Regions from separate parts of the Streptosporangium heterodermiicola genome, predicted to be linked through region 1. Evidence: riboswitches for the same ligand, from Rfam matches in the RefSeq annotation. Region 1 holds a riboswitch; each other region holds the start of a gene.
The links. A riboswitch is a leader RNA that binds a small molecule or an ion and turns the genes downstream of it on or off. The one in region 1 is predicted to bind cobalamin.
Positions count from the first base shown of each region.

Region 2: another riboswitch for cobalamin. It lies ahead of ACSC1Q_RS06665 (uroporphyrinogen decarboxylase/cobalamine-independent methonine synthase family protein); the one in region 1 lies ahead of ACSC1Q_RS35050 (ABC transporter substrate-binding protein).
Region 3: another riboswitch for cobalamin. It lies ahead of ACSC1Q_RS04710 (ribonucleoside-diphosphate reductase subunit alpha); the one in region 1 lies ahead of ACSC1Q_RS35050 (ABC transporter substrate-binding protein).
Region 4: another riboswitch for cobalamin. It lies ahead of metE (5-methyltetrahydropteroyltriglutamate--homocysteine S-methyltransferase); the one in region 1 lies ahead of ACSC1Q_RS35050 (ABC transporter substrate-binding protein).

Region 1 is NZ_JBPJSR010000022.1:130,484-137,994, reverse strand. It holds gene ACSC1Q_RS35060 (ABC transporter ATP-binding protein) at 1-381, opposite strand, end outside; gene ACSC1Q_RS35055 (FecCD family ABC transporter permease) at 378-1,439, opposite strand; gene ACSC1Q_RS35050 (ABC transporter substrate-binding protein) at 1,436-2,431, opposite strand; cobalamin riboswitch at 2,564-2,762, opposite strand; gene ACSC1Q_RS35045 (cobalamin-binding protein) at 2,777-3,688, opposite strand; gene ACSC1Q_RS35040 (NAD(P)H-binding protein) at 3,821-4,495, opposite strand; gene ACSC1Q_RS35035 (MFS transporter) at 4,584-5,780, opposite strand; gene ACSC1Q_RS35030 (ATP-binding cassette domain-containing protein) at 5,943-6,740, opposite strand; gene ACSC1Q_RS35025 (dipeptide/oligopeptide/nickel ABC transporter permease/ATP-binding protein) at 6,719-7,511, opposite strand, start outside.
Region 2 is NZ_JBPJSR010000002.1:638,774-646,284, forward strand. It holds gene ACSC1Q_RS06640 (hypothetical protein) at 1-192, opposite strand, end outside; gene ACSC1Q_RS06645 (hypothetical protein) at 840-1,049, opposite strand; gene ACSC1Q_RS06650 (hypothetical protein) at 1,052-1,474, opposite strand; gene ACSC1Q_RS06655 (helix-turn-helix domain-containing protein) at 1,616-2,761, shown strand; gene cutA (divalent-cation tolerance protein CutA) at 2,826-3,161, opposite strand; cobalamin riboswitch at 3,389-3,601, shown strand; gene ACSC1Q_RS06665 (uroporphyrinogen decarboxylase/cobalamine-independent methonine synthase family protein) at 3,709-4,059, shown strand; gene ACSC1Q_RS06670 (HNH endonuclease) at 4,516-5,190, shown strand; gene ACSC1Q_RS06675 (OLD family protein) at 5,831-7,351, opposite strand.
Region 3 is NZ_JBPJSR010000002.1:191,804-199,314, reverse strand. It holds gene ACSC1Q_RS04715 (ribonucleotide-diphosphate reductase subunit beta) at 1-667, opposite strand, end outside; gene ACSC1Q_RS04710 (ribonucleoside-diphosphate reductase subunit alpha) at 702-3,074, opposite strand; cobalamin riboswitch at 3,191-3,392, opposite strand; gene ACSC1Q_RS04705 (tripartite tricarboxylate transporter substrate-binding protein) at 3,397-4,389, opposite strand; gene glmS (glutamine--fructose-6-phosphate transaminase (isomerizing)) at 4,591-6,411, opposite strand; gene ACSC1Q_RS04695 (hypothetical protein) at 6,463-6,738, opposite strand; gene ACSC1Q_RS04690 (N-acetylmuramoyl-L-alanine amidase) at 6,892-7,511, shown strand, end outside.
Region 4 is NZ_JBPJSR010000002.1:647,949-655,459, reverse strand. It holds gene ACSC1Q_RS06715 (lytic polysaccharide monooxygenase auxiliary activity family 9 protein) at 80-586, opposite strand; gene metE (5-methyltetrahydropteroyltriglutamate--homocysteine S-methyltransferase) at 760-2,985, opposite strand; cobalamin riboswitch at 3,093-3,305, opposite strand; gene ACSC1Q_RS06705 (hypothetical protein) at 3,610-4,242, shown strand; gene ACSC1Q_RS06700 (hypothetical protein) at 4,754-4,942, shown strand; gene ACSC1Q_RS06695 (replication initiator) at 4,939-6,360, shown strand; gene ACSC1Q_RS06690 (NUDIX domain-containing protein) at 6,397-6,921, opposite strand; gene ACSC1Q_RS06685 (NsdA family TPR-like regulatory protein) at 6,963-7,511, opposite strand, start outside.

The sequences.
Region 1 (7,511 bases):
ATCCAGCCGTCCCAGCGCGTCGGCGATGATCGCCTTGTCCTCCGCGTTGTCGCCGTCGAAGGCCCGTTTGTGCGGGGTGCGGCCCATGGCGACGACGTCGTACACCGACAGCTCGAAGTCGCCGCCGCTCTCCTGCAGGACCGCGGCCAGGCGGCGGGCCAGCCGGCCCGCGGGCATGCGCCACACGTCCTCGCCGTCCAGCAGCACCCGGCCGCCGGTCGGCCTGCGCGCCCGGTAGAGGGTACGCAGCAGCGTCGACTTGCCCGCCCCGTTGGGTCCGACCAGGGCCAGCACCTCCCCGTCGGCGACCTCCAGCGAGACCTCGCGGACCAGGTCGCGGTCGCCGACGCGGACCGACACCTCTTCCATGGTCAGTGTCATGTGGAGCGCCTCCGCATCAGCCACAGGAAGAACGGCCCGCCGACCAGGGCGGTGATGATGCCCACCGGGATCTCCTCCGGCGCGATCAGGGTGCGGGCGGCCAGGTCGGCCGCGATGAGGAAGGCCGCGCCGAGCAGCGCCGTCGCCGGGAGGGCCCGGCGGTGGTCGGCGCCGATCAGCAGCCGCACGACGTGCGGCATGATCAGCCCTACGAAGCCGATGGTCCCGCTGACCGCGACGATCGTGCCGATCATCATGGCGACCAGCACGAACAGCGCCGCCCGGAAGCGGTGCACGTCCAGCCCGAGCGAGGCCGCGGCCTCCTCCCCTGCCAGCAGCAGGTTCAGCGGCCGCGACACCCCGATCAGCGCGGCGGTGCCCACCAGGACGGCCACCGCCGGGATCCCCACCACCGTCCAGGTGGTCCCGGCCAGGCCGCCCAGCATCCAGCGCACCGCCGCCTGCGTCTTGTGCGGGTCGTTGGAGGTCACCACCAGGAAGCTGGCCACGGCTGAGAGCACCTCGGCCGTGGCCACCCCGGCCAGCACCAGCCGCACCGTCGTCATGCGCCCGCCCGAGCGGGCCAGGAAGTAGACCGCCACCAGCGCGGCCAGCGCCCCGAGGAAGGCCGCGATCGGCAGGCTGAAGGCGCCGAACACGCTCAGGCCGAACACCACCACGGTGACCGCCCCGACACTGGCGCCGGAGGAGACCCCGAGCAGCATCGGATCGGCCAATGGGTTGCGCACCAGCGCCTGCAGGGCCATGCCGCAGACCGACAGGCCCGCGCCGATCACCCCCGCCAGGACGACGCGCGGCAGCCGTACGTCCATCACGATGGTCTCGCGCACGGGTGTCCAGGTCGGTTCGGCCAGGGCGGGGTGGAGGTGGTGGAGCAGGATGCCCCACACCTGCCCGGCCGGCAGGGCCACCGACCCGGCCGCGACGGCCGCGGTGACCGCCCCGCCGAGCAGGAGCACGAGCAGGCCGATCACGACCGGGTACGGCAGTCCCGGGCGCCGCGCTGGAAGCACGGCGCCCGCGATCGCCTCGCTCACCGGAACCGGTCGGCGTGCAGCTGCCGGGCCAGCGCCTCGACGGCCCCCGGCGCCCGCACGCCGAGTACCACCGACGACAAAGGCAGCACCGCGAACCGCTTGTTCTTGATGGCCGGTACGTCCTTCAGTGCCGGGTTGGCCAGCAGGAACCTCTCCTTGTCGGCCACCGGCTGGTCGCCGTAGTCGTAGATGACGATCCAGTCGGGCGCGCGCTCGGCGACCTGTTCGAACGACACGTCCCCCCACACCTTGTCGACGTCGGCGAACACGTTCTCGGCTCCGGCCAGCTTGATGATCTCGTTGCCGACGCCCTTGCCGCCGGCGGTGAAGGCGGTCTTGTCGCCGCTGTCGTAGACGAACAACTTGACCGGGGCGGCGTCGCCGACCTTGGTCTTCACACCGTCGAGGGTCGCCCGCAATGTGGTGATCAACGGTTCGGCCCGGCCGGAGACGCCGAAGATCTTCGCGACGTTGCGGATCTCGGTGTCGACCAGGTCCACCGACACCGCGCCCTTGGCGCACTCCTCGACGTTCAGGTACGTCTTGATGCCCGCCTTGTGCAGGGCGTCCCGGCTGCGGCCCTCCTTCTCGTCGAAGGTGCTGGCGAAGCCGCCGTAGACGAAGTCGGGTTCCTCCGCCAGGAGGGCCTCGTACGCCGGGTACTCCTTCGAGACGACCTTGATGGCGTCGTAGGCCGCCTTGTACTCCGGTAGCACCTTGTCGTCGAGGTAGGCGGTGCCGATCATCGACTTCTCCAGGCCGAGTGCCAGCATCACCTCGGTGGCGTGCTGGTTCATGGAGATCGCCCGTCGCGGTGGCCGCTCGTAGGTGTTTTTCTCGCCGCAGTTGTCGAGGGTGAGCGGGAAGCCCGCGGGCGCGGAGGCCGCCGGAGCGGCGGCCGGGATGTTCTCAGCGGGGGTGCCGCCGCAGGCGGCCAGCACTCCGGACACCAGGAGGGCGAGCAGCAGGGGAATGGGGCGTCTGCCCGTCATGACGTGTTCCTCTCACGGAATCTGCACAACGGGGCGGATCTGAAAGAGGGAATGCCACAGGGCTTCTCGGCGCGGCCACCGGCTCGACGGGCACGAGAGCCCAGCTCCTCCCCGGGGAAATCCGCCCCAGTTCATCGAGGAGGCGACCGCGTGAGTCTCCTGGCTCTCGGGTCGAGGCTCGTCCCCGCCTTCCCACCCCGGGGAGGGGCAGTGGCGTGGTGGGGATTCGCTCGCCGATCACAGTGGCGGGACCGCGCCGGATTCACACCGGCTTCCTCAGTCCGCGCTCGCCTACGCCGACCATGCTCGCACATCACCCATCAACGACAAAGGCCGCACCACCCGTCAGACCCGGTGCGCCTCCTCACGTTCGACAGGAGCGCTGGCGGGCACCCCGTGGAGCACCTGGGCGAGGACCTCCACGCCCCGCACCACGCGCGGTCCGGGCCTGTTGAAGTACGCCGGGCCGTCCAGCACCCACACCTGGCCCGCGCGGACCGCCGGCAGGTCGGCCCAGCCCGGAAGGCGGGTCAGCGAAGGCCACTCCGCTCGCGTCCGATCGGGCGGAAAGCCGCAGGGCATCAGCAGCACCACCTCGGGCCGGGAGGCTCGCAGCCTCTCCCAGTCGATGGCGGTGGTGTGCTCGCCCGCCTCGGCCAGCAGCGGCTCACCGCCCGCAGCCCGGATCTGCTCGGGAACCCAGTGACCGGCGGGCCACAGCGGGTCCAGCCACTCGATCGCCGCCACCCGCGGCCTCGGCCGGTCCGCGACCGCCGACCGCACCGCCGCGAGCCGCTCCTCCAGCTCGGCGACCCGCCGCGACGCCACGTGCGCCACCCCGAGCGCCTCACCGAGGTGCTCGATGCAGCGCAGCACGTCGGGAAGTGTGCGCGGTTCCAGGCTGATCACCCGCGGACCGGAGTCGAGCAGCCGCACCGCCCGCGACACCCCCGTGTAGGAGACCGCGCACACCTCGCACAGGTCCTGTGTCAGCACCACGTCGGGGGCCAGGGCCGCCAGCCGTTCGATGTCGAGGGTGTACAGCGACGAGCCCCGGTGGGCGGCGCCGCCCACCGCGTCGGAGATCTCCCTGCTGCTCATCCGGTCCGCGGCGAACTCCGCCGCCGTGACCACCGGCACACCCTCCACCACCTCGGGCGGCCAGTCACACTCATGGGTGCGTCCGACCAGGTCAGCGCCCAGCCCGAGCACCGCCACGATGTCGGTGGCGGCGGGCAACAACGACACGATGCGCATACCGCGACCCTAGCCGCGCCCCGCTCTGGCGAGGCGTGGGTGCCGCTGCCCAGCGCGGATCACGGGCCGTGCCGGGTCCGCCACGGAGCCCATCGTTCCGGTTACCGCCCTCTTCTGCCGTGTGATCGGGGTTCAGGAGGGGCGACGGCCCGTCGATGAGGTCACAAGCCTGGCGACCGCGTCGACGACGGGGGTCTGGCCGGCGGTGAGTTCGACGATCGTGCGGCTCAGTGCCGGCTCGTGCAGGGCGGCGTCGATGAACGCCGCGACGTCATCGCGCGGCACGCCTCCGTACTCGATCGCGAGGCCGGCGGTGACACGGCCGGTTCCCGGCTCGTCCAGGAGAGTCCCCGGCCGGACGATGAGCCAGTCGAGATCGGTGCGGGCGAGGTAGACGTCGGCGCTCTTCTTCACCCTCATGTAGTGCTCGAAGCCCTCCGTGCTCTGGGGGCCGCGCCCGGCCTCGGGGAACGCCGAGACGAGCACGAACCGCGGCACTCCGGCCCGGGCGGCGGCGTCCGCGGCCTTCTCCAGGCCCCTGCCGTCAATCGCGGTGGTCATGTCCGGGCCGGTGCCGTGGGCTCCGGCGGAGAACACCACGGCGTCATGCCCGCCGAGCCCGCGTGCCAGCTCCTGCACCGAGTCGCCGACGAGGTCACCTGCCAGCGGCGTCGCACCGGCCGCGCGCACGGTCTCGGCTTGCGCGGGGTCACGGTGCATGCCGGTGACCAGCTCACCGCGGGCGGTGAGCTGGCGGGCGAGCCGGCGGCCCACGCCTCCGGCTGCGCCGATCTGGAACACCTTCATTATCGTGATCTTCCCTTTCTCCGGGCGGAGCGACTTCGAGGCCGATCGCAGCGGTGAACGCCCGCATCGGGCGTCGCCCCCGACGTTGTCAGGCGAGGACGCCTCGGCGGCCCGCGAGCAGCACGATCACCGGCAGCAGCAGGCACTGGGCGGCGATGGCCAGCCAGAATCCGGGCAGGTGCCCGGCGGTCTCGAACAGATGGTAGAGGCCGCCGCCGACGAGGCCGCTCAAGGACGCGCCGATCCCTTCGGCCAGCCGCTGGTGCCCGAAGACGACCGTCGGCGACCGCTTCGTACGGCTGAGCATCTCAAGGGAGTTCTTGAGGAAGAGCACCGAGTTGCCGACGCCAAGAACGAGGATCCCGGCGGCGACCATGATCGCGTTCCCGCCGGTGAAGGCGATCATGCCGACGGCCAGACACCCGAAACCGACCGCCATCGCGTGCGCGTAGCGCATCCGTTCGACCCGTCGGGTCAGGAGGGGCTGCAGCACGGCCAGCATCAGCGAGTAGCCCATCATCGCCGATCCGTAGAAGACGGTGGGCAGCCTGCCCTCGGCGTAGGAGGACAGGAACTGGTAGAAGTGCATGTACAGGTAGAGGGTCAGGGCGGTCACGGCGAACGGCAGCACCGCCAGGCCGCGCAGTGCCCGGCGCAGTGGCTCGATCACCTCGCGCTCGTCTCTTCTCTCCCGGGGCAGGAAGGCGTGCCCGATCGCCATCACCGCGTGCAGCACCGCGGCGGCGACGAACATCCCGCCCGGGTCGTGGATGAACAGCGACCCCACCACCGGCCCGACCGCGATGCCGACGTTGCCCGTGGCGTAGCTCGCCGACATCAGCCTCGGCCGGTCGTCCGGGCTCGCACCGTGCACCGTGTAACCCCGGACGCTGGGCGAGTAGAGCCCGGTGGCCGCCGACCGCAGGAACAGCGCGGCGACCGTCACCTCCGGCCAGGCCCCACCGACGAGGAACCCCAGCGATCCGACGGTCTGCAGGACCATCGCGATCACCAGGGATCGCTGGAGCCCGATCCGCTCGGCGAGGGCCGCACCCGGCACCCCTCCGGCGAACTGCACGAACGTCGCCACCCCGAGAACGACGCCCACCTGGTCCATGCCCAGTGCCATCCGGTCGCGCAGCAGAACCGCCAGGTACGGGTACACGGAAAAGCTGACGAGATTGACGAGGAACCCACTGCCGAGCAGGGCGAGCTGTGTGCCGGTGAACGATCGGACACCGGATCGCGCGGGGGCGCCCGATGTCTCCCGTCCGGTGGATGTCATGCCGGTCGCACCTCTTCGCGGGAGGAAAGCGCGAGACCGGAGGAGAGCGTCTCCGGACGTGTGACGGTCATGCTCGGCATGTCGGCCGGACAGGCCGGAAGGTTCCCCTCACGAGGGAACACGTTACCGCCGGGTGTCATCTCGGCCGGGGACACCCGAGGATCAGCCCTCGGGAGCATCGGTGCTCGTCGCGATGTCCATGGTGGGGGTGGCCGCGAGCAGAGTGCGGGTGTAGGGATGGCGGGGGTGGGTGATGAGGTCCCCGGTCGGGCCCTGCTCGACGATCCGGCCTCCTTTCATGACGGCGATCCGGTCCGCGAGCTGGGACAGGACGGCGAGGTCGTGACTGATGAACAGGCAGCCGAACTCGAGCCGGTCACGCAGGTCGCAGAGCAGGTTGAGCACCGTCGCCTGGATCGACACGTCGAGCGCGGTGACCGGCTCGTCGCAGATCAGCAGGCGTGGCTCCAGAGCCAGCGCCCGCGCGATCGCCACGCGCTGCTGCTGGCCTCCCGACAGCTGCCCGGGACGGCGATCGCCGACCTGGGGGTCGAGCCCGACGAGGTCCAGCAGTTCGCCCACCCGCGCGGACCGGGCCCGGGAATCGCCGATCCGGTGGACGAGCAGCGGCTCGGTGAGGGCTTGTCGTACCGTATGCCGTGGGCTGAGCGTGAGGTAGGGGTCCTGGAACACCATCTGGACCTGCCGCCGATGGGCCCGCAGGGCCCGGCCCCGGAGCGCGTGCACGTCCACCCCGGCGACGCGCACCACCCCGGCGCTGGGCCGGTGCAGCCCGGTCACGACCCGCGCCAGCGTCGTCTTGCCGCACCCCGACTCACCGGCCAGCCCGACGATCTCGCCCGCCGCCACGCGCATCGTGACGTCCTCGATCACCGCCGTGACGTCTCGGCCGCCGCGGCCCCCGCCGTAACCGGCGCTCACTCCGACGATCTCCAGCACAGGCCGGTCCCCTTCCCTTCTGTGGTCGCGGGGCGGCTGGGGTGGCGTAGGCAGGCCGACCGGTGTGCGTCGGCGCGGACCGGCGTTCTCAAGACCAGCGCCTCCAGCGTCTCCAGGGGCGGCGGCCCGGACACGCAGGCCGCCGCCGCGAGCGGGCATCGGGGTGCGAACCCGCAGCCCTCGGCGTCGTCGGGACCGGCGCCCGCCCGGCCGGGCATGGTGCGAAACCGGGTGCCCGGTGCCGCCCCGGGGCGCGGTACGGCGTCCAGCAGGCCACGGGTGTAGGGGTGGTCGGGATCGGTGACCACCGTGGTGAGCGAACCCGACTCCACGATCCGGCCGCCGTAGACGACGGCCACGCTGTCGGCCAGGCGCGCCACCACCGCCAGGTCGTGGCTGACGATGACCATGGACATGGACAGTTCGTCACGTAGACGCGCCAGCAGCGCGAGCAGCCGCGCCTGCACGGTCACGTCGAGAGCCGAGGTGGGTTCGTCGGCGACGAGCAGCTCCGGCTCACCGGCGAGGGCGATGGCGATCTGTACCCGCTGGCGCATCCCGCCGGACAGCTGATGAGGGAACTCACGGGCGACCTCGGCGGGGTCCGGCAGGCCGGCCAGGCGCAGCAGTTCCTCGGTGACCCGGCGGGTCGCGGCGCGCCGGCCGCCCCGGCCCGCGTTGCGGACCGCCTCGTCGACGTGCGCGCCGATCGTCCGCAACGGGTTGAGGGCGGCGCCGCTGTCCTGGAAGACGACGCCCACGCGGCGCCCG
Region 2 (7,511 bases), on a different contig from region 1:
GTACTCGACGATTTCCTCGTCGTCGGCATTTCTGTCGTCGCCATTCGAATAACTCGAATCCTCTTCGATTTGGTACTGACCACAGCCTTGATAAATGCGAGACCCTTTGTCAAGGGTTTCGATTCGTGAACTTTCCTGGCTGATCGACGGATTCCCAACCGGGAATTCGAGCATGTCGAATCGACGGTTCATCTCGACACCGGCGTGGGCCGTCGACGGTCGCGGCCACGGTGATGGGCACCGCGGCAACCGGTTACGCCGCTTGTCGCGAGGGGAGACAGACCCCCGCCGCACGTCGAGCGCGAGCCCGGTCACCGGCGGGCGGCGTTCGAAGGCCGTCAGGCGCGCGCTTGCTCGTGCCGACCCTGAGGTTCACCCGGTGGACCTGGCCACCGGCTGCGTTGTCAATGGCCGGTCGCCAAGCGAATCAGAACAATTCGAGGAGAGCCTCGCATTAATTGTGAAAAGGCCTCCAGATCGCTGCGGAGCGGGATTTTCCCGATCTCGTCCGTGTGGCAACGGCGAACTTCAGCTGTCCTTCACGAACCGCCCTCATAGGCGTTCGTGTTGACGTGCGCCGGCCTCGATTCAACCCAGCGCGGACGGCCGGACCCCGCCGCCCGCCGCACCGGCCCGCCCGCCGTACCGAACACCGCGCCGACCGTGAACGCACTGCCGCCCGCTCCGCTCGTGTTCATCAGGAACGCTCGAATGGTGGGAGTGACACCTCTGCCGTCCCGCTTCCGACGCGCGGGCCTGGCGGCCCTGTGCTTCGGGTCGGGTTGCCGCCGGATGACATGGTTACCAACAGCGAGAGCGACCTACCTTCGCCTTCGCTATCAGGTGTCCCCGGCCTGTCGTAGCCGGTCCAACGCGTCATTGACCAGGCGACCGAGGTTTCCCAGTTCGTACACCATCCGGTGATGCTCGTTGTCCTCCCAAGCCCTGATGGCCGCCCCGAGGTCGCCCGACCTCCCCGCAGTGATGACGATCTCTTGGCCGTTGACGCGCTTCGTGGCCGCATCGCCCAGGATGACCCAGCCGTACACGGTCACATCCCACGAGCGGCCAGGATCAGGTCAACCACCTTTCCCGGCTGTTCCTGTCCGACAGCCTGAAGATCAGGGCCGTTGCGGATGGACACCAGGTAGCACCCCGAGCGTGACTCCATGGTCACCGTGACATCGCGCCGGCCTTGGGGCCCGATCACCGCGAGTTCCGGCGGGTGTCGCTTCACCCACGTCCGGGAGTCAGGTCGGTTCGGCCAGGTGGGGAGGTCCACATGGTTGCCGTAGAGTCCGAGGCTGATCGTGTTGTGGCGGTGGGCACGAATGCCGTGCTCGGTGAGAAGTCGGTGCACGACGGCCAGAGCCCTGTCCTGGCTTTCCGCTGTGGCGTCGGTGATCACCTCGCCGCACTCGTCGCCACCCTGACTTTCGCTCTGCCTCTCTGTTTCGCCTTGCGTCACTCTCATAACACCCGCCTTTCCTCTCACAGGTGCGCGCTCTTTGGGGCCCTCATGGTTCCGACCCGTTTCTGAGAGCACCGGCAAGGGCATCGCTTACAGCGATAGGAGTGCTAGGGGAAAGATCGCTCACAGCGATACGCTCACTCGGTGGATGTGCGGACTTTCCCAGATGCCCTTAAAGCGATCATGGAGCAGCGAGGGTGGACCCAGACCGATCTCGCCCGTGAGCTAGGTGTTTCTCAGGCATGGGTCTCCGAGGTGTCCCGAGGTCAGAAGGACACCGGCATGGCGAAGGCCATCAACCTGCTGGCGCGCGTGGGCTGGGAAATACGCATATCGCCCAAAGTGGAGGAGTCCGTGGAACGCAGGGAATTTCTGGCAGCCGCCGCATCCGTTATCTTCGTTCCTTCTACCAGTGCGAATCCCTATCAAGACCCCAACTATGTGAACACGTTGGCTACGTCACTTGCTCGCAGCCGCTATGAACTTGGCGGAATTCCCCTCATGTCGCGTGCGTCAAGTCACATGCAGCACGTTGACAGAGTATTGAAAGACGTCAGCGAGCAGCCCCTGCAAAAAGCGGTTTCTGAACTCATGTATCAGGTCACCCTCGTTCTGTATGACGCAGGCAAGCTTGCCCAGGCCGACCGGACCGGTGGAATCGCGCTTGACCTCGCACTCCGAGCCCAGGACTTCAAGAGCCAGGCCCGCGCGTACGACAGCCTGAGCCGGGTCAGTCTCTACCGAGGTGATCACGCCCGAGGAGTCACCTACGCCCAGCGAGGACTACTGGTCCCGGACATCACCAGCAGCCAGCAGGCATCTTTGAACATGCGCCTTGGGCGCTCCCTTGCGCTCATACCGGAGCAGAAAGCAGCGTCCCGGAACGCGCTTGATCGCGCGCTCAACGTCGGAGGGCTTTCCCCCTTCGGAGAGGCCGCCTTGGCGGGTGACGTCGGCATAGGGCTGAGCCACCTTCGCGAGTACGGGGAAGCCGGAACACTGCTGAACGAAGCGGCCAGCACGATCGGGCAATGGTCACCGCTTTTCCGAGCACAGTACCTGGGACGGCAGATACAAACGGCGCTGAGGGCTTCCGACCTGTCTTTCGCAGCCGATCGGATGAACGAACTGGCGCGAGCGCTCCCGTTCGTCGCTTCGGCGAGAGTCAACAAACGGGTTCACGAAATACTCCGAGCGTCCCTCAAATGGAACGCCACCCCGGAGGTACGGCAGGCGCGCGAACACCTGCAATCCATGATTTCCCCTGAAGCGTCATCACCCGCCGTATGACATCGGGTCTCATGGCGTGCCCGTTCTTTCGGAATCCTGCGGACAGTGGTGATGGGTTGCAGATTCAGTCCTGTCCAGGAGGGGGCGCCGTCTTCTTGCTCAGCCATTCCAAGTAAGGGGTCGAACCACCGTCGATCGATGTGAAGGTCACCTCGGGATTGTTCCACGGATGCTCGGATATCAAATGTGATTCCAGGTCCGGGTAGCGCTCCACGGTCGTCCTCAGGAAGATCTGCCACTCTTCCCCTTCGCCCGTTTTCCCCTCATGCCAGAAAACAGACTGTGCAGGTCCGAGGACTTGGCCCGATGCTGCCAATTTCGCACGGATGGCAGATCTGAGAAGATTCATCGCCGCATCACGGCTGTCCGCTGTGGTGGAAACCTGAAGGTAGCCAGTCATGCGGTCAAGCCTAGATCAACTCCCCCGGATCCGGTACGGAAGAGCGAAGACGGCTTCCGGGTGCCTGGAACGCATCTTTATGAAGTCCCTCCACTTCACGATGAGCCCGTTCTTTGGCGGCCTTGCGGACAGTGGTGATGCGTTGCCGTGCCGGCTCAGTTGTCAGTGGCCGCTTCCGGCGTAGCGCTGCTCGGCCAGGGGGAGCGTGATCTCTTCGGCAGGCGGGTTATGCTCGTGGCGCGGTTGGTTCTCCCGGGGCCGTGGTGGTGCCGGGAGTCGTAAGAGGGAACCCGGTGTGATTCCGGGACTGCCCCGCAGCGGTGAGTGGGAACGAACGCCGTCATTGGCACTGGGTGTGTGTGCATCTGGGAAGCGACGGTCAGTAGGAAGTGTGTAGGACGCCCGCGAGTCCGAAGACCTGCCAGTCGCTCGTGCGCCGTCCGGTGTGCGGTGATCCGTGGCCTCGTGGGAGGGCCTGGGATGCGTCTTTCGCATGTCCTCGCTCGTGGCTGTGGGTCGGCATGGCATGAGCCGAGGGAAGGACGCCATGAGCAAGGTCACCACGACCGTTTTGGGGTACCCGCGTATCGGGGGCCGTCGCGAGTTGAAGCGGGCGACGGAGGATTACTGGGCCGGGCGCACGGACGCCGCCGGTCTGAGAGAGACGGCCGCTGGTTTGCGGCTAGGGGTGTGGCGGGAGTTGTCGGGGGCGGGGTTGGATGGGGTGCCGTCCAACACGTTCTCGTTGTATGACCAGGTGTTGGACGCGATCGCGTTGGTGGGTGCGGTGCCCGAGCGGTTTTCCGGGGTCGCGGACCCGTACTTCGCGATGGCCCGCGGCGCCGAGGGGGTCGCGCCGCTGGAGATGACCAAGTGGTTCGACACCAACTACCACTAGTTCAGTCGCAAAGGCAACTATTCACGGGGGAGCGGTCGGCGTAGCAGCTCATTGAGCGATCGATGCTCTGAGCTGCCGGGACGTCTGGGCAACCGGCCATGTAGGTCCCTGAGTTACATGATCGAGATCGCGTTGGCGGGTCGATCCGCGAGGACTTTCATTACAGGGTCAAGGCAGTCCGCCTGCGGCGGCCTGCGCGCGTCGGGCGGTCGCTGGCCGCGCTGCGGCTCTTCGGCCGGTCGCGACCAGCGCCACCCACGCGCTATCCCGCTTGGTAGCCGGACAGCTAAAGCTCAAGGACCTGCCCGCGTTTAGTCATTTAGTAAGTCCGATTTGCGGTTAGAGTACGGACCTTAATCTCCTACCTCATGGCAGCCTCACCCAAAGCTGTTCCGCCGACCTCACCTGGTTAGCGTTGCCTCCTTTGCTGTCGGTGTGCATCGTTAGCATGCGGTTATGAGCACGAAGCGACCTGCTATACCCCGTGATCTACGACGACGCGTCCTCATCGAGGCTGGCCATCGCTGCGCAATCCCGACCTGCCGTGCCACGCCGGTAGAGATCGCACATATCATCCCGTGGGCAAAAGCAAGAAAGCATGAATTCAAAAACTTAATCGCCCTATGTCCAAACTGCCACACACGATTCGACGACCCAAATAACCCTCTCGATCGCAAGGCTATGCGGCAATACAAGGCCAACCTTAACCCGCTTTTGTTTAATTTTGGAGGGAGATCTGATCAGATCGCGCTGGCCTCTTCCTATCAGGAGTTCAGGGCAAACTTCGCTGCTTGGGTTTTTTCCACACAAGCGCTCGGCGCCGCGAAGGCGAAAGCGAATTCCTCCGCCGAAAAAATCGCAGAGCTCAGAAGAGAATCAATCGAACGATTTGCGGACGCCATGGTTTCGTCTATAAGTTTTAAGTTAGTCTGGGAAAATACCAAGGTGCCCGAAATTGCCGGAACGATCATATGTCATGTCGCCGATTGGTCTGATGAAATCTTTGAAAGCCCTTGTCCTTCTTTCGTAGAACTGACTGAACGTGATATTTCGGAGGAACTTTCTGAAATTTCATCGGAGCTGCATCTTTCTGTTTGTGAGGAGATTGGCATTTTGGATGCCGAATTCTGATGCTAAATGAATGGATTTCAATGTTCTCGGTATCTCTCGGATTCTCTGAGACGATCATCTGATTGTCACTGGCGGCTTCAGGTAGAACTAAGGCGTCAGCGCTTCGCGCCGTTGCACGGCGGGGCACGCCCACCCGCGCCGGACGGACATCGGGGCCGGGCATGCGGCCTGGAGGCCGGTCCCGTCCCGCGCCCGCCCGGCGCGGGTGGCCGGACCCCGCCGCCCGCCACACCAGCCTGCCCGCCGTACCGAATGTGCTCGCCGACCGTCAACGCGCTATCACCAGCCACTTACCGCTGCAGCAAACAGCTGGGATATTCGGCACAACCGAAGGTTCACTGCATTTTCCTCGACAACAGCCAGTATTACAGGCTCATCGAACTGTGAGTTTGCCTTTAAATCCTCATTTCCCCTATGAGGGGCCGTAAGCACGAAGGCCGTGACGATCGCTCACTTCGAATATCACCGCGCTCAGTCGGGCGATCGGCTGCCGCGTCCCTCCTTCGTCGGGACTTGCCATCGAATGACTATGGCAACGCAAGCGATGCAAGCATTTTTCTATGCCGTATCGTCAGCTCTGTAATCCGAAGGTACTGTGTGTTTCTGTCGACTCTCAGTGCTTAACATTCAGATTCTAATCCTAGAGGCTTGCACCTTCAATCGTAGCGATTATGCTATCTGCTTCTTGCTTGACCTGCGGATTGCGGAGCCATGCGCGAATTAAGCTGTGAATCAAAAAAGCTTCATGATGACCCAGGCGCGTTGCCAAAAACTTCAATTTGTATTGATGGTCGAGGTTGGAACAGTCAGAAATGGCGGAAAGGAGGTGGTCAACAGACCTAGCAAGTATTTCAGATAGCCATTCCAACTCTAAAGTCGCATTGTTTAAAAGCTCGTCCTCCGGCTCTTGGCTGCCAGGTAAAAAGAGGATTTTAAGGTCGCTGGACTTTTTTGCCAGCGACGAATCTCTTTGATCTCCGTCTAGGATTGCAAATGATTTGAATTGGGAAGATCGTGCGAATACGCGTATTCCAGATAGTACTTCGGAGGCGCTTCCAGCGGAAATTATCTCCAACTCACGCAATAACCAAGGTGCTAGCTCTCCGCACAAGGACTGAAATAAGGTCTTCGCGAACTCGTCCTCCACTAAGACGAAAGCCTTTACTGGTGTTTCGATGCCAACGGAATCTCTTATTTGAGCTCTAGAATTCGGTGTGATTACTCTGATCTTTTGTCCATTCCTGACGCACATTCTAATATTTTCAAGTGGGAAGCGACCCAGGACTTCAGGTGAATGTGTTGCCACAAGCAGTTGTGCTTCTTTTGCAAGTGTTCGCCTTGCGATTTCGTCAATCATGGGTCGCTGACCCATGCTGGAAAGGAAGCTCTCGGGCTCATCCACCATGATCAAATCCCCGGGTTCTAAATATGTTGTCATCGTCCAGTTTAAAACATAGTGAACCCAAATTTCTCCAAGGCTCATTTTCCCACTGTCTATAATATGATCGCCGCTGGTTGCTATTACATAGGGGCAGCACTCTTCGTGCGTATCAGCAGTGCCTTCTGAGATGACAACAGGATTAACGGTAACTTGATCATAGTTACGCCCAAGTATATTTCTTATGCCGTCGAGATCTACGCGACTTAATTGATAGATGGAGCGCTCTTTGGAAACAAAACTGCCGTTGCGCGGATAGTCATCGTACAATATTTGCAATTCACCGAAAGCGCTAATTGCGCTATTGTAGATAGCTATTGAATTGCCGCCAAAGTCATCCTTCCATATTTCGTGGCGACGTTTTGCTGGCCACGTCAAATCTATAGTCCGTGTTACCCTAGAATTAAGTTTCCTCACGGTTATTTCAACTATAGACTTTAGTGCGCTGCTAGCTCTGTCCCCATATAGAGTGTCGACAAATAGTGGTGGTGAGTAACTTGGGATTAAGTAGCCCAAAGAAGCTTCTATTAAGCGCAGTAAGACTGTCTTTCCGGTGCCGTGAGAGCCGACAACAGCCGTTGCCCGATTAAGCTCGATCACTTGTGGTTCAAAGACATCCGATTCGAAAATCTTAATAGATTCAACCTGAACTGGTGCCCGAGTTTCCAGGAGACGCTGCCATCGCTTGATCCGGGCATCGTTGTGGTTCGAAGTGTCGGGCATTTTGAGATCATAACGTCTTACTGCTGTATCTCGGGGAAGTTTAGAAGTTTCGCCCGCTGCGACCGCCGGCCCCAACCGCTACGCGGCCCCTTTGGGGTGCTTCGCATTGGCGCCGGCCGTCTCCACTCCCGCACATGGTTCGCCGGGCTGCGATCAGTGT
Region 3 (7,511 bases), on a different contig from region 1:
CCCGTACGGTCTCCACGACACCGAAGGCGAACTCCATGTGCATGGACTCGTCGCGGAACACCCAGTTCGTCCCGGTGGCCAGGCCGCTGAGCAGGCCCCTGGAGCGGAACCAGTAGACGTAGGCGAAGGCCCCGTAGAAGAACAGTCCCTCGATGCACGCCGCGAAGCAGATCAGGTTGAGCAGGAACGCCCGCCGGTCATCCCGCGTCTCCAGCCTGGTCAGCCCGCCGAGCGAGTCGATCCAGCGGAAGCAGAACTCCGCCTTGTCCCGGATCGAGGGGATGTGCTCGACCGCGGCGAAGGCCTTGACCCGCTCGTCGGGATCGGGCAGATAGGTGTCCAGCAGGGTCAGGTAGAACTGGACGTGCACCGCCTCCTCGAACAGCTGCCTGCTGAGATACAGGCGCGCCTCGGGGGCGTTGAGGTGCTGGTAGAGGTTGAGGACGAGGTTGTTGGCCACGATCGAGTCGCCGGTGGCGAAGAACGCCACGAGACGGTTGATCAGGTGGCGCTCCTCGGGCGTCATCCTCGCCAGGTCGGCGAGGTCGGAGGTGAGGTCCACCTCCTCGACGGTCCAGGTGTTGCGGATCGCGGCCCGGTAGCGCTCGTAGAACTCGGGATAGCGCATCGGCCGCAGGGTGAGATCCATGCCGGGGTCGAGCAACATCGGGGAATGCCTTTCGCGGAGCTTTCAGGGACGGCTACTGGCAGGCGTCGCAGTACTCGGGGTTCTCCAGCGAGCAGGCGACGGCTTCCGGCTCGGGCACCGTCGGCGCCGCCACGGTGGCCTGCGCGATCCGGGTGGCCGGGCGCGAGCGCAGATAGTAGGTGGTCTTGAGGCCCGACCTCCACGCGTAGGCGTACATCGAGGAGAGCTTGCCGATGGTCGGCGTGGCCATGAAGAGGTTCAGCGACTGCGACTGGTCGATGTACGGGGTGCGCGCGGCGGCCAGATCGATCAGCGCCTTCTGCGGCAGCTCCCAGGCGGTCCGGTAGAGCGCCTTCAGGTCGGCGGGGATCTCCGGGATGTCCTGGACGGAGCCGTCGGCGCGCTTGATCGCGTCGCGGGTCAGCGGGGTCCACAGGCCACGGGCCTGCAGGTCGCGGACAAGATAGCGGTTGACCTGGAGGAACTCCCCCGAGAGGGTCTCGCGCTTGAAGACGTTGGAGACCTGCGGCTCGATGCACTCGTAGCAGCCCGCGATGGAGGCGATCGTGGCCGTCGGCGCGATCGCGACCATCAGCGAGTTGCGCAGGCCGGTCCCGGCGATCCGCTCCCTGAGCTCCGCCCACTCCGCCGACCCCGCCGCCCCGTAGTGGTCGGGGTGCAGCACCCCGTCGGCGGCCCTGGTCTCCTCGTACGAGGGGTGGCGGCCCCGCTCCACGGCCAGGTCGGAGGAGGTCCGGTACGCGGCGAGCGCGATCTCCTCGGAGATCCTGGTGGACAGCTCCAGGGCGCGCGGCGAGTCGAACGGCAGCCGCAGCGCGAACAGCACGTCGGCCAGGCCCATCACGCCGAGCCCGATCGGGCGCCACCTCCGGTTGGCCGCCTCCGCCTCGGGGGTCGGGTAGAAGCCCAGGTCGATGGTGCGGTCGAGGAACCGCACGGCGGTGCGGACGGTCGCGCGCAGCCGGGCCCAGTCGATCCCGTCCTCGGAGGAACCCTCGGCCAGGTGGGCGGCGAGGTTGATCGAGCCGAGGTTGCAGACGGCGGTCTCCGCGTCGCCGGTGACCTCCAGGATCTCGGTGCAGAGGTTCGACAGGTGGATGACGTTCTCCGGCCTGGCCGTCTGGTTGGAGGTCCGGTTGGCCGCGTCCTTGAAGGTCATCCAGCCGTTGCCGGTCTGGGCGAGCGTGCGCATCATCCGCCCGTACAGGGTGCGGGCGGGGATCTGCCGGGTGAACCGGCCCTCGGCCTCGGCGGCCCGGTAGGCGTCGTCGAACGCGGCGCCGTACAGGTCGGTGAGGTGCGGGACCTCCTTGGGGTCGAACAGCGACCAGACCCCGTCGACCTCGACGCGGCGCATGAACTCGTCGGGGATCCAGTTGGCCAGGTTCAGGTTGTGCGTGCGGCGGGCCTCCTCGCCGGTGTTGTCGCGCAGCTCCAGGAACTCCTCGACGTCGGCGTGCCAGGGCTCCAGGTAGACGCAGGCCGCGCCCTTGCGCCGGCCGCCCTGGTTGACCGCGGCGACGCTGGAGTCGAGCGTGCGCAGCCAGGGCACGATGCCGTTGGAGTGGCCGTTGGTGCCCCGGATCAGCGAGCCCCGCGAGCGGACCCTGGTCCAGGCGATCCCGATGCCCCCCGCGTACTTCGACAGCCGCGCGACCTGCCCGTAGCGGTCGTAGATGGACTCCAGCTCGTCGCGGGGCGAGTCGAGCAGGAAGCACGAGGAGAGCTGGGGCCTGCGCGAGCCGGAGTTGAACAGCGTGGGCGAGCTGGGCAGGTAGGACAGGGTTGCCATGAGCGCGTACAGCTCGGCGGCCTCCTCGACGGTCTCGGACAGGCCGCAGGCCACCCGGAGGAAGAAGTGCTGCGGGCGCTCCAGGACCTTGCGGGTCCTCGGGTGGCGCAGCAGGTAGCGGTCATAGACGGTACGCAGCCCGAAGTACTCGAACCTGGCGTCGGCCTCCGGGTCGATCAACGCGTCCAGCACCCCGGCGTGGGCGGCCACGAACTCCGCGAGCCCGTCCTGGATCAGCCCCGCCTCGTGGGTCGCGGCGACGGACTCGGAGAAGTCACGGACGCCGTGCCCGGCGGCCTCGTCGGCGATCAGCCCGGCCAGCATCGCGGCGGCGACCCTGGAGTTGGCGGGATCGGTGATCACCCGTGCGGCGGCCTCGTCGATGGCCAGCCTGCGCCCGTCCAACGCGCTGGCGGCATTCTCGACATTCGCGGCATTCTCGACATCGCCGTTGTCCGTCGCGATCCCGGCGTTCCCGACGCCGCCCGTCGCGGTCGACACCGCGTTCCCGACGTTCCCGACGTTCCCGGTGTTTCCGGCATTCGCGACATTCTCCACGTCGCCATCGCCCGTCGCGGTACCCGCCGCGGTCTCCGCCAATGCCTGTGTCACGTAGTGCCCCTCGCTCGATCGGACTTCCCCGTACGGCTCCGCCGGATGGGCACGCGTCCGCGAGCGATCCCGGGCACGCCGGATCGCCTCGTTCCGCGGGCCCTCCCACGAGGCCCTGGACAATCACGTCACCGGCAGGTCTTCGGACTCACGGGCACACCACACACGCCTACCGGCCGTCGCTTCCCGGGCATGACTCACCCAGTGCTCAAATGACGGCTTTCGTTCCCGTTCACCGCTGCGGGGCAGTCCCGGAATCTCACCGGGTTCCCTCTTGCCTCGCCCCTCGCGGGGCGAACCAGCAACGAGCAGGATCCTACATCTAGGGGCGTCTGACGCAACTACCCCAACAAGTTGTGTCGGACGACTTCAGCAGCCCGAGCTCGTGAAGCACACCGCGAGTGCGGGCCGTCTCGGTGGAGAGCCACTGGCGAAACTCGTCGCCGCTGAGGTAGACCCGGCTCCAGCCGTGGGACGCGCACAGGGCACGCCAGCGCGGCGTGGCGTCGATACCGTCGCACAGGGCGATCGCGGCGTCCCGGTCCCCCGGGCTCATGTCCTTGGGCCCCAGCAGGCCGCACCAGTCGCTGTACTCCAGCCGGACGTCGACCTCCATGAGCGTCGGGGCGTCGATCCCGTCGATCCGGCCGCCGGAGGAGACCACCAGGGGCCGCAGGCGGCCCGCGGCGATCTCGGGCCGCAGGGCGCGCGCCGACCCCAGCAGGGCCGCCACCCCACCGGCGTGCAGCGCGTCGGCGGCGTCCTCGGGGGTGAGGTATCCGGCGTACTCCAGCAGCCGGGTGTCCACCCCGAGGCACTTGCCGATCATGCCGTAGAGCACGTGGTCGGAGCCGCCCTCCGACCGGCCGCCGACGGTCAGCTTCGCGGGGTCGCGCCGCAGCCGCGCGACGAAGTCCTCGAAGGTACGCAGGCTGGAGCCGGAGGGGACGACCAGGACCGCCCAGTCGCCGACCAGGCGGGCGATGGGGGTGGCGGCGTTCACCACGGCCGCGGTGTTGGCGATCTCCGCGGCGGCCACCATCGGCATCGAGGTGACGAGCAGCCTGCCCTCGCGCGCGAAGGGGCCGCGGAAGGCGCCGAACGCGTCGCGCGGGGCGGAGCCCAGGGCCCCCTCCCGCTCGACGGCCATCGCGGTGCTCACCAGTCCCGACTGGACCAGGACGGTCGCCAGCCTGCCCGCGATGCCGTCCCAGCCGTGGCCGTCGGCGGTCGGTTCGAGGAGGAACAGGCGCTTCACCGCGGAGGCGGCGCCGTCCGTGCCGCACCCCGCGACGAGCACGGCCCCCGCCGCCAATGCGAAAAACCCCCTACGGCGCATAAGCGCCCCTTCCCCCCAAGAACCCCCTATTCCACAGGTTACCTACCCATCACTTTCCGTGATGAAGTGGGGTATGCCGGAACTTCCGGTGGTCCGCACTCGATCACGGACCACCGGAAAAGACACCAAAAATCCGGATATCGGAGACGATCGCTTCACAGGATCCGAGGGCGGGACTCACTCCACCGTGACGCTCTTGGCCAGGTTCCTGGGCTTGTCGACGTCCCGGCCCAGCGCCACGGCCGCGTGGTAGGCGAAGAGCTGGAGCGGGATCGACAGCAGGATCGGGTCCAGCTCGGTCTCGTTCTTGGGCACCACGACGCAGTCGTCGGCCAGCTTGGGATCGGCCGTACGGTGGCCCACCATGAGCACCCGGCCGCCCCGGGCGCGGATCTCGCCCAGCGTGGTGAGGTTCTTGTCCAGCAGCTCGTCGTCGGGGACGATCGCCACCGTCGGCATGTCCGGCCCGATCAGCGCCAGCGGCCCGTGCTTCAGCTCGCTGGCCGGGTACGCCTCGGCGTGCACGTACGAGATCTCCTTGAGCTTCTGCGCGCCCTCGCGGGCCACCGGGTAGCCCCTGACCCGGCCCACGAACATCATGCTCGGCGACTCGGCGTACCTGCCCGCCAGCTCCTTGAGCTGCGGCTCCAGCGCCAGGATCTCCTTGATCTGGTCCGGCAGCCTCCGCAGGCCGTCGCAGATCCTGCGGCCGTCGGCGGGCGACAGGTCGCGCACCCGGCCCAGGTGCAGCGCGAGCAGCGCGAAGGCCACGGCGGTCGAGGTGAACGCCTTGGTGCTCGCCACCGAGACCTCGGGACCCGCGTGCAGGTAGACGCCGCCGTCGCACTCGCGGGCGATCGCGCTGCCCACGGTGTTGACGATGCCGAGCACCCTGCCGCCCTTGCGCTTGAGCTCCTGCACGGCGGCGAGGGTGTCGTAGGTCTCCCCCGACTGGCTGATCGCCACGTAGAGGGTGTCGGCCTCCACCACCGGGCTGCGGTAGCGGAACTCGCTCGCCGGCTCCGCGTCGGCCGGGATGCGCGCCAGCTCCTCGATGAGCTGCGCGCCGATCTGGCCCGAGTAGTACGCGGACCCACAGCCGATGATCTTCACCCGGCGGAACGAGCGGGTCTCCCGCGCGTCCATGTTGAGGCCGCCCAGGTGGGCGATGTGGAAGCGGTCGTCCAGCCGCCCGCGCAGCGTCCTGGCCACCGTGTCGGGCTGCTCGGAGATCTCCTTGAGCAGGTAGTGCTCGTAGCCGCCGGTGTCGTAGTGCCCGGCCTCCCAGTCGACGGTCAGCGTCTCCTTGGCCGTCTCCCGCGCGTCGCTGGCGAAGGTGTTGAACCCGTCGGCCCGCAGCACGGCGATCTCGCCGTCCTCCAGGTGCACCACCTGGCGGGTGTAGCGGACCAGCGCGGCGACGTCGGACGCGGCGAACATCTCCTTCTCACCGATGCCCAGCACGATGGGGCTGCCGTTGCGCGCCACGACCACCTCGCCGGGCCGCTCGGAGTCGATCACCGCGATCCCGTACGTGCCGACGACCCGCTTGAGCGCGGTCCGCACGGCCTCCTCCAGCGAGTCGGCCTCCTTCACCGTACGGGCGATCAGGTGCGACAGCACCTCGGTGTCGGTCTCCGACAGGAAGATCGCCCCGTCGGCCTCCAGCTTGGCGCGCAGCTCGTCGGCGTTCTCGATGATGCCGTTGTGCACGACGCCGATGCGCTCGTCGGTGGACAGGTGCGGGTGGGCGTTGACGTCGCTGGGCGCGCCGTGGGTGGCCCAGCGGGTGTGGCCGATGCCCAGGCCGCCCTTGAACCGCGCGGGCACGACCGCCGCCAGGTCGGCCACCCGGCCCTTGACCTTGCGCATCTTGAGGCCCTTGTTGGAGACCACCACCCCGGCCGAGTCGTAGCCCCGGTACTCAAGACGCTGCAGGCCCTCCAGCAGGATGGGTGCCGCGTCCTTGGGCCCCACGTAGGCCACGATTCCGCACATGTAACCGCTCCTTATCCGTTCATCCGTAAACGATCGAGGTGCCGTCGTCCGCTACCCGTAGACGATGCGGCGAAGCTGCCGCAGGGAGAGTTCGGGGGCCGCGACACGGCGTACCGCCAGTTCGGCGGCCACCCTGGGGAAGATCTCGTCGTTGACCAGCCCCCTGGCCTTGAGCTCCGCGTGACGCCGCCGGACGAACTCGTCGACGGGCTCCGAGAAGTAGGCCAGCACGTCCGCGACGACCCGCGCCGCCTCGCCCGGACCGAGCGCGCTCGTCCGGGTCAGGTGGGTGATCAGATCCTCGTGCGGATTCCGTGCCGTGGACACAGAGCAGGACCATACGCATCCGGGAGAGAACACACCAAGTTTCCTGCCCGATTTCGGGCAGAGAATCTCTTCAACATCTCAATCCCGTCGCAACGCACGACACTCGGTAATCTCTGATAACTCTAGGTAGTTATCAGAGGGGGAGGAACCGCTATGCACCGCCTGCCGGGGATCACCGTCGTCGCTCTCACCATCCTGACCTCGATCACCCCGGCCTCGATCGTCCCGGCCTCGATCACCCCGGCCTCGATCACCCTGGCCTCGATCGTCCCGGCCTCGGTCGTCCCCGCGGAGGCGGCACTCCCCGGGGACCTGCCCACCCGGCCCCGGACACCCCCCACCCCCTCCGAGACCACGACGCCTCCCGGCGCGGTGACATCGACGGGGGCGAGGCCGCGCTCCGGCAGGCAGGCCGCCTTCACCGAGGCGGCACGGCGGTACGGGGTGCCGGAGAGCGTGCTGCTCGCGCTCTCCTACCTGGAGTCCCGCTGGGAGGGCCACGGCGGCCTGCCCAGCGTCTCCGCCGGGTACGGCCCGATGCACCTGATCGACGGCCGGGCCGAACCCGGGCGCCCCCACGGCGCCGGGGAGGACCCGCGCGGCGACGAGACCCGGCCACGGGTGATCGCCCTTCCGCCCCTGGCGCCGGACCCGCCGGAGGACACCCTGCGACGGGCCTCGGAGCTGACCGGCCTCTCCCCGGACCGGCTGCGCGAGGACCCCTCCGCCAACATCATGGGCGGCGCCGCACTGCTCGCCGACCATCGGCGCCG
Region 4 (7,511 bases), on a different contig from region 1:
GTCTTGCGGGGTCCGGGCCTTCGCGATCAGATCTGACCGTGAGGTCGCGGGTCTTCGGTGGGTCGTGGATCGGCCTGGACTAGCGCTGCAGGTCGACGCAGGAGTAGAAGGCGTTGGCGGTGTCGGCGATGTTCCAGACGGCGAGGACCTTCAGACGGCCGGTCCTGCCTCCCAGGTTCACGTTGTGCGAGACGGTGGCGCCGGGCTGCCTGCCGCCGTCGTTGAACACCGCGATCCGGGTGTTGCCGATGAAGTACTCCCACGTGCTGGTGGCGTGGCGGGCGGTCAGCACCCAGTTGAAGGTGACCGAGTTGCCCACGCTCGTCGCCGGCCAGCCCTTGCTCTCGTTGCTGAGCTGCGAGAACCGGGCGACGTTGGCGTGGCAGCTCTTCAGGCCCTTGGGACCCTCCACGCTCTGGGGCTCGTAGATGATGTCGCCGCAGCCGGTGACCCGGCCCTGGGCGCACATGGCCTGACGGCTCGGCGGAGACGAGATGTAGCCGTGCGCGTTGGCCGGTGAGGCGATGAACACGGTCGAGGCGATGGCGGTGATCGCCATCGCGAGGAAGGTGACCGTTCTGCGCATATCCTGCTCCTTCGCTGGGGGGTTGACTCGAATATAAAAGAAAGTTTCCTAACAGTAAATATTCGAGTCACGGAAGATTCGGGAGACGGTCAGGCGCGGACGGCGCACGGCGGCGAGGAGGGGGCGTGACCCGGACAGGGTCACGCCCCTCGAACACGGTGACGGTCAGGCCGTCAGGCCGTCTCCCCCCGGACGCGCAGGGCCGCCTCGACCATGTTCCTGAGGCTGGCCTCCGTCTCCGGGTAGCCGCGGGTCTTCAGGCCGCAGTCGGGATTGACCCAGAGCAGGGCCGGATCCACCGTGGCCACGGCCGTACGAAGAGCGGTCTCGATCTCCCCGGTCGAGGGCACCCTGGGCGAGTGGATGTCCCACACACCGGGCCCGATACCGCGCGTGTAGCCGAAGTCGCGCAGGTCGTCCAGGAGTTCCATCCGGGAGCGGGCCGCCTCGACGCTGGTCACGTCGGCGTCCAGGTCGCCGATCGCGCCGATGATCTCCCCGAACTCCGAGTAGCACATGTGGGTGTGGATCTGCGTGCTGTCGGCCACCCCGCTGGTCGCGAGCCGGAACGCGGCGACCGCCCACTCCAGGTAGGCCCCGCGGTCGGCCCGCCGCAGCGGCAGCAGCTCGCGCAGCGCGGGCTCGTCGACCTGGATGATCCTGATGCCCGCCGCCTCCAGGTCGCGGGTCTCGTCGCGCAGCGCGAGCGCCACCTGCCTGGCCGTCTCGCCCAGCGGCTGGTCGTCGCGGACGAAGGACCAGGCCAGCATGGTCACCGGCCCGGTGAGCATGCCCTTGACCGGCTTCTTCGTCCGCGACTGCGCGTAGGAGGCCCAGCGCACCGTCATCGGCTCGGGACGGGAGACGTCGCCGAACAGGATCGGCGGGCGGACGTAGCGGCTGCCGTACGACTGCACCCAGCCGTGCTCGGTGGCGGCGTAGCCCTCCAGCGTCTCGGCGAAGTACTGGACCATGTCGTTGCGCTCGGGCTCGCCGTGCACCAGCACGTCCAGGCCGATGTCCTCCTGCAGCGCGATGACACGGTCGATCTCGGCCTCCATCCTGCGCTCGTACCCGGCCCTGTCGATCTCGCCCGAGCGCACGGCGGCGCGGGCCTGGCGCACCTCGCCGGTCTGCGGGAAGGAGCCGATGGTGGTGGTCGCCAGCGGCGGCAGGCCCAGGTCGGCGTTCTGCAGGGCGAGCCGTTCGGCGTGCGGGGCGCGCGGGGTGCCCTCGCCCAGGGCGTCCAGCCGAGCCCGCACCCGGGGGTTGAGGAACCGCTCGACGCTCCTCTCCCCCGCGACGACCTCCTCGCCGTTCAGCGCCCTGCCGATCCGTACGACCTCGTCGACCTTCTGCCTGGCGAAGGCGAGCCGCTCGCGCAGCCTCGGGTCCAGCGAGGTCTCGGCGTCCAGGTCGAGCGGGACGTGCAGCAGCGAGCAGGAGGTGCTCACCACCAGCCGGTCGCTCAGGCCGAGCAGCGCGGCGCAGGTCGCCAGCGCCTTCGCGGTGTCGGTACGCCAGACGTTGCGGCCGTCGACGACCCCGGCGACGAGGGTCTTGCCGGGCAGCCCGCCGGCGGCGGCCAGCGCCTCCAGGTTGCCGGGCGCCGAGACGAAGTCCAGGCCGACGGCCTCGATCGGGCTGCGGGCCAGGATCTCCAGCGCGGGCCCGATCTCCCCGAAGTAGGTGGCCACCAGCAGCCGGGGACGGCTGCTCAGCTCGCCCAGCCGCGCGTAGGCCCGGCGCAGCGCGGCCAGCTCCTCGTCCGTACGGTCGGCGGCGAGCACCGGCTCGTCCAGCTGCACCTCGGCCACCCCCGCCGCGGCGAGCCGTTCCAGCAGCTCGGCGTACGTCTCCAGCAGGCCGTCCAGCAGCCGCAGCGGCGCGAAGCCCGGCTCGGTGGACTTGGCCAGCAGCAGGAACGACAGCGGCCCGACCAGCACCGGCCGGGTCTCGACGCCCAGCCGCCGCGCCTCGGCGTACTCGGCCAGCGGCTTGCTCCAGTCGAGCCGGAACCGGGTCTCGGGGCCCAGCTCGGGAACCAGGTAGTGGTAGTTGGTGTCGAACCACTTGGTCATCTCCAGCGGCGCGACCCCCTCGGCGCCGCGGGCCATCGCGAAGTACGGATCCGCGACCCCGGAAAACCGCTCGGGCACCGCACCCACCAACGCGATCGCGTCCAACACCTGGTCATACAACGAGAACGTGTTGGACGGCACCCCATCCAACCCCGCCCCCGACAACTCCCGCCACACCCCTAGCCGCAAACCAGCGGCCGTCTCTCTCAGACCGGCGGCGTCCGTGCGCCCGGCCCAGTAATCCTCCGTCGCCCGCTTCAACTCGCGACGGCCCCCGATACGCGGGTACCCCAAAACGGTCGTGGTGACCTTGCTCATGGCGTCCTTCCCTCGGCTCATGCCATGCCGACCCACAGCCACGAGCGAGGACATGCGAAAGACGCATCCCAGGCCCTCCCACGAGGCCACGGATCACCGCACACCGGACGGCGCACGAGCGACTGGCAGGTCTTCGGACTCGCGGGCGTCCTACACACTTCCTACTGACCGTCGCTTCCCAGATGCACACACACCCAGTGCCAATGACGGCGTTCGTTCCCACTCACCGCTGCGGGGCAGTCCCGGAATCACACCGGGTTCCCTCTTACGACTCCCGGCACCACCACGGCCCCGGGAGAACCAACCGCGCCACGAGCATAACCCGCCCCCACCCTCCGGCAGAGCCACCACCCGCCTCCCCCGGAAAGCACGGATCACCACGAGGTATCAAGACTCCCGGGGCAACGACCGGCAAACGCGCTCAGACGGCACCGGCCAGGTCGCGCATGTGCGGCTACCGGGAGCTGCGGAGCGAACTGGTCCACGACACGAGCGACGACCCGATCACCGGGGAATGGCAACCGACCCTGACCCCTGAGGAGTGGCTGGCCGTACGGGACATCCTCGACAGCCCGCAAGGGACACACCGTCAAGCGGGGCGGCGCCGTAGGTGCTCCCCTCCCCTTGGACTACCGAGAGCATCGCTACCTGCTGAACGGTGTGCTGCGCTGCGGTCGTCCCGTCGAGGGCGGGGGCGTGTGCAACGTACCGCTGAGGACCAGGAAGACGAAGGACGGCAAGCGACACATCTACTTCTGTCCCGGTCAGGACGTGGGCGGCTGCGGCGGAGTCGCGCGACGCGGGGATCTGGTCGACTTCGCCATCTCGGAACTCGTGCTCGGTCAGATGGAACTCGCCCAGTACACGGACGTGGACGACGCTCCGCTGTGGACCAGGGAAGAGGAACTCAGCGACGTGGAGGAGCAACTGGAGGAACTGACCCGGCAGTGGCGGGCGCGGAACATCTCCAACAACCTCTACTTCCGCAACGCCGCCGACCTGGAAAGCGACATCGCCCGGTTGCGGGCGGAGAAGAACAAGATCACGGGACGGGCGGAACGCCAGCGGGCGAGCATGGTCACCGACATCAAGGAGATCCGGCGGCGCTGGTACCTCCCGGAAGCGGAGGGTGGACTACCGCTGTCCCGGAAGAGGGCGCACGTCCGGGAGATGCTGCACGCGGTGATCGTGTATCCGGCGGGCAAGGGGCGGGCCACCTTCGACCCCGACCTCCTCGAACCGGTGTGGATGGAGTAAGACGTCCTGGGACGTCCTCGCCTCCAAGGGAGCTGAGCACCTGACCGACAGGTGACAGCTCCCTTACTTGTTGCCCCTGACGATCAGATGCAGCCGTACGCAGCCGGACGTCAGTGGACGCAGCCGGACGCCACCGGACGACAGGGGACGGCTCGAAGGACGTCCCGGCGGAAATTCCCGCACGCATAATTTCCCGGTCACCGTGGCAAAATGACCATAGATAATTTCCCCCGTCTTTCGGGAAGCAGCGAGAGACCAGACGCGACACATTCGAGCGCAGTACGCCACCGGGCACCATGAAGACGAGAGCCGTTCCGCTGGGGGGACCCGGCCAGCGGTAGGCCAGCAGTACAGGCAGCGCTCACTGGTTCACCGTCGCGCGACCTCGACACTCCATCAATCTCGCTGACGAGTGCCGTTCCTGCGCAGTCATGTCTTTTCCGTATGCCTGCCGATGGCACCTGCCTTTTCCCGAAATGGCGTGGGAACTCCGCAGAGAGAAGGGAGTCCTTTGGTACCTCCCGAACTGGTACCGCACGCCGCGCTTGTACGGGAGTGGTCCAAGCGCAAGATCGCCGAGTCGCCTCGGTGGTCACCCGAGAAATGGCGGCGCATCGCCGCCATCCACGGCATCGAGCTGGCCGACGGGCCGACTCGCGCCGAACCCCCGTCCCTCGAAGCCGAGAGGGGGGCCGCGTGAACCCGGCCCCCTCCTTCGCCCCTGACATCCTGGCCGCCCTGCAACGCGCGACCATGCCCGACTTCGCCCGGTGGCAACGCATGGTCTACGCCACGGGCGGCTGTGCCCAACCGGTCCGCCTGCACGGGGAACGCCTGACCTTCGACGGCGCGACCGGTGAGATCCTCGACGTCTACCGAACGGCCGACGAACCGACCGGGTTCCTACTCACCGCCTGCGGCAACCGTCGCGCCTCCCGATGCGCGGCCTGCTCGGCGGTCTACAAAGACGACACCTACCACCTCATCATCTCCGGCCTACGCGGCGGCAAGGGCGTCCCCGAAGACGTGGGCGGCCACCCCCGGGTGTTCGCCACCTTCACCGCTCCCTCCTTCGGCGCGGTCCACGCTCACCGCACAGGCAAGGACGGCAAGACCCTGCCCTGCCGTCCCCGGCGCGACTCCCCCACCTGCCCCCATGGCCGATACGAGGGCTGCGGCAGACGCCATGACCGCGATGACCCGCAAGCAGGGCAACCGCTCTGCGTGGACTGCTACGACTACCAGGGCGCGGTCTTGTGGAACGCTCACGCGGGAGAGCTGTGGCGCCGCTTCACCCAGGCACTCCCCGCTGTCCTGGCCCGGCAGCTCGGCGTGCCTCGTGCTCACCTGCGGGAGGTGCTGCGCCTGTCGTATGCCAAGGTCGCCGAGTACCAAGCGCGCGGCCTGGTCCACTTCCACGCGGTGATCCGCCTCGACGGCCCGGACGGTCCTGCCTCCCCTCCCCCGGACTGGGCAACCGTCCCGCTGCTGGACACCGCGATCCGGCAAGCCGCCGAACAGATCGTGGTGCCTGCCTCTAAACAGTCGCCGGATGCTCCTCCCCCGGTTCTGCTGCGCTGGGGTGACCAACTCGACGTGCGACCGGTCTACCTCTCCACCGACCTGGACGGTGTGAGTGATCAGCGGGTGGCGTCGTACGTGGCCAAGTACGCGACCAAGGGCGCCGAGTCGGCGGGCACGGTGGACCGACGCATCCGTGACGCTCGGGACATCCCCCGACTCGACGCGACCGAACACGCCCGACGCATGATCCTGACCTGCTTCACCCTGAACCGTCTGCCTCAATACCGGCTGCTCCCACTACGGCATTGGTCGCACATGCTAGGCTACCGGGGCCACTTCTCCACCAAGAGCCGTTACTACTCCACGACTCTCGGCGAGCTCCGCCGGACCCGTGCCGACTACCGGGCCGCGCAAGCTCGGATGATCCTCGGCCTGCCCGATCCTGCCGAAGAGACCACGCTCACCCTGTCTGAGTGGCGCTACGCCGGAAGCGGCCACCGACACGGCGAACCCTTCTGGGCGGAGCTGGCTCGACAATGCATTACTACCGCTCGCCGAATGGCTCGTGAGCGTGATCATCTGGGCTCCGGCTGACATCTGTCTTCAGCCATGCACGGAACGCTTCGCTTTCTACGACTTGGTGAGGACGTACAGCAGCGCGGCCATGCTGGTGCCGCTCACGATGTCGCCCTTGCCGACCAGGTCGCCGATGTCGGTGAGGGGGACCCACTCGATGCGCTCGGCCTCCCACGTCTCGGTCGGCGGGCCGATGTAGGTGGCGCTGTCGGCACGGAAGATGTGGTGGACCGAGTCGGAGATGCCGTTGGTCGGCTGGACGCACAGCAGCGGGCGCAACGACACGGGCCGCCATCCGGTCTCCTCCTCGACTTCCCGCGCGGCGGCGGCGATCGGTTCCTCATCGTCCTCGATCTTGCCGATGGGGATCTCCCAACCCCAGGAGTCGGTGATGAAGCGGTGCCGCCAGATCAGCAGCACCCGGTGCCGATCGTCGGTGACGACGGCCCCGGCTCCTGGCGCGGTACGGATCAGCCGGTGGTCCAGGTGCCTGCCGTCGGGAAGCTCCACATCCGCCACCCGGACATCAAGCCACCGGTCGGTGTAGAGAGGTTCTTCGGAGTGGACCTGCCAGCGCATGCGGCGTGCTCCCAGCGTGGTTACCTGATTTCGGCACCACGCTACAAGGGCACGCGTGCCTGCTGGTGCGCCCGCGTCAGAAACTCATCGACCACGCGGGCGTCGAAGGGCCGTAGAGCGTCGGCCACCATGGCGACCCGTTCGGCGATGCGTTCGGACTCCATGCCCTGTGCGCGGTCGAGCATCATCTCAGCGGTAGTGACGGCCTGATCCAGGTCGCCGCGTTCAGTCAGGACAAGGGCGAGAGTCGCCAACCGGTGAGTCTGGCCGCGCAGATGGCAGGTATCGGCGGAACGAAGCGCTTCCTCGGCATAGGTTTGAGCGGCCATGAGGTCACCAAGCCGTCGCAGAGCTTCCGCGTGCTGGCACTCCAGCAAGCCCGGCTGCACGTATCCGGTTTCGGGTGGCTCGTTGTCGTGGCGGATTTGAGCGGCAGTGGCCTCCGAACGGCGCAGGTGCGCATGACAGCTCGCCCGATCTCCCATTCGCGCGTATGCCTTGGCTTGGAGCGTGTGTAGGTCAGTGACCAGGGCTGGACTCAGGTGACCACGCGCGCCGCGCAACGCGGTCTCGGCGTACTGGAGGACGTA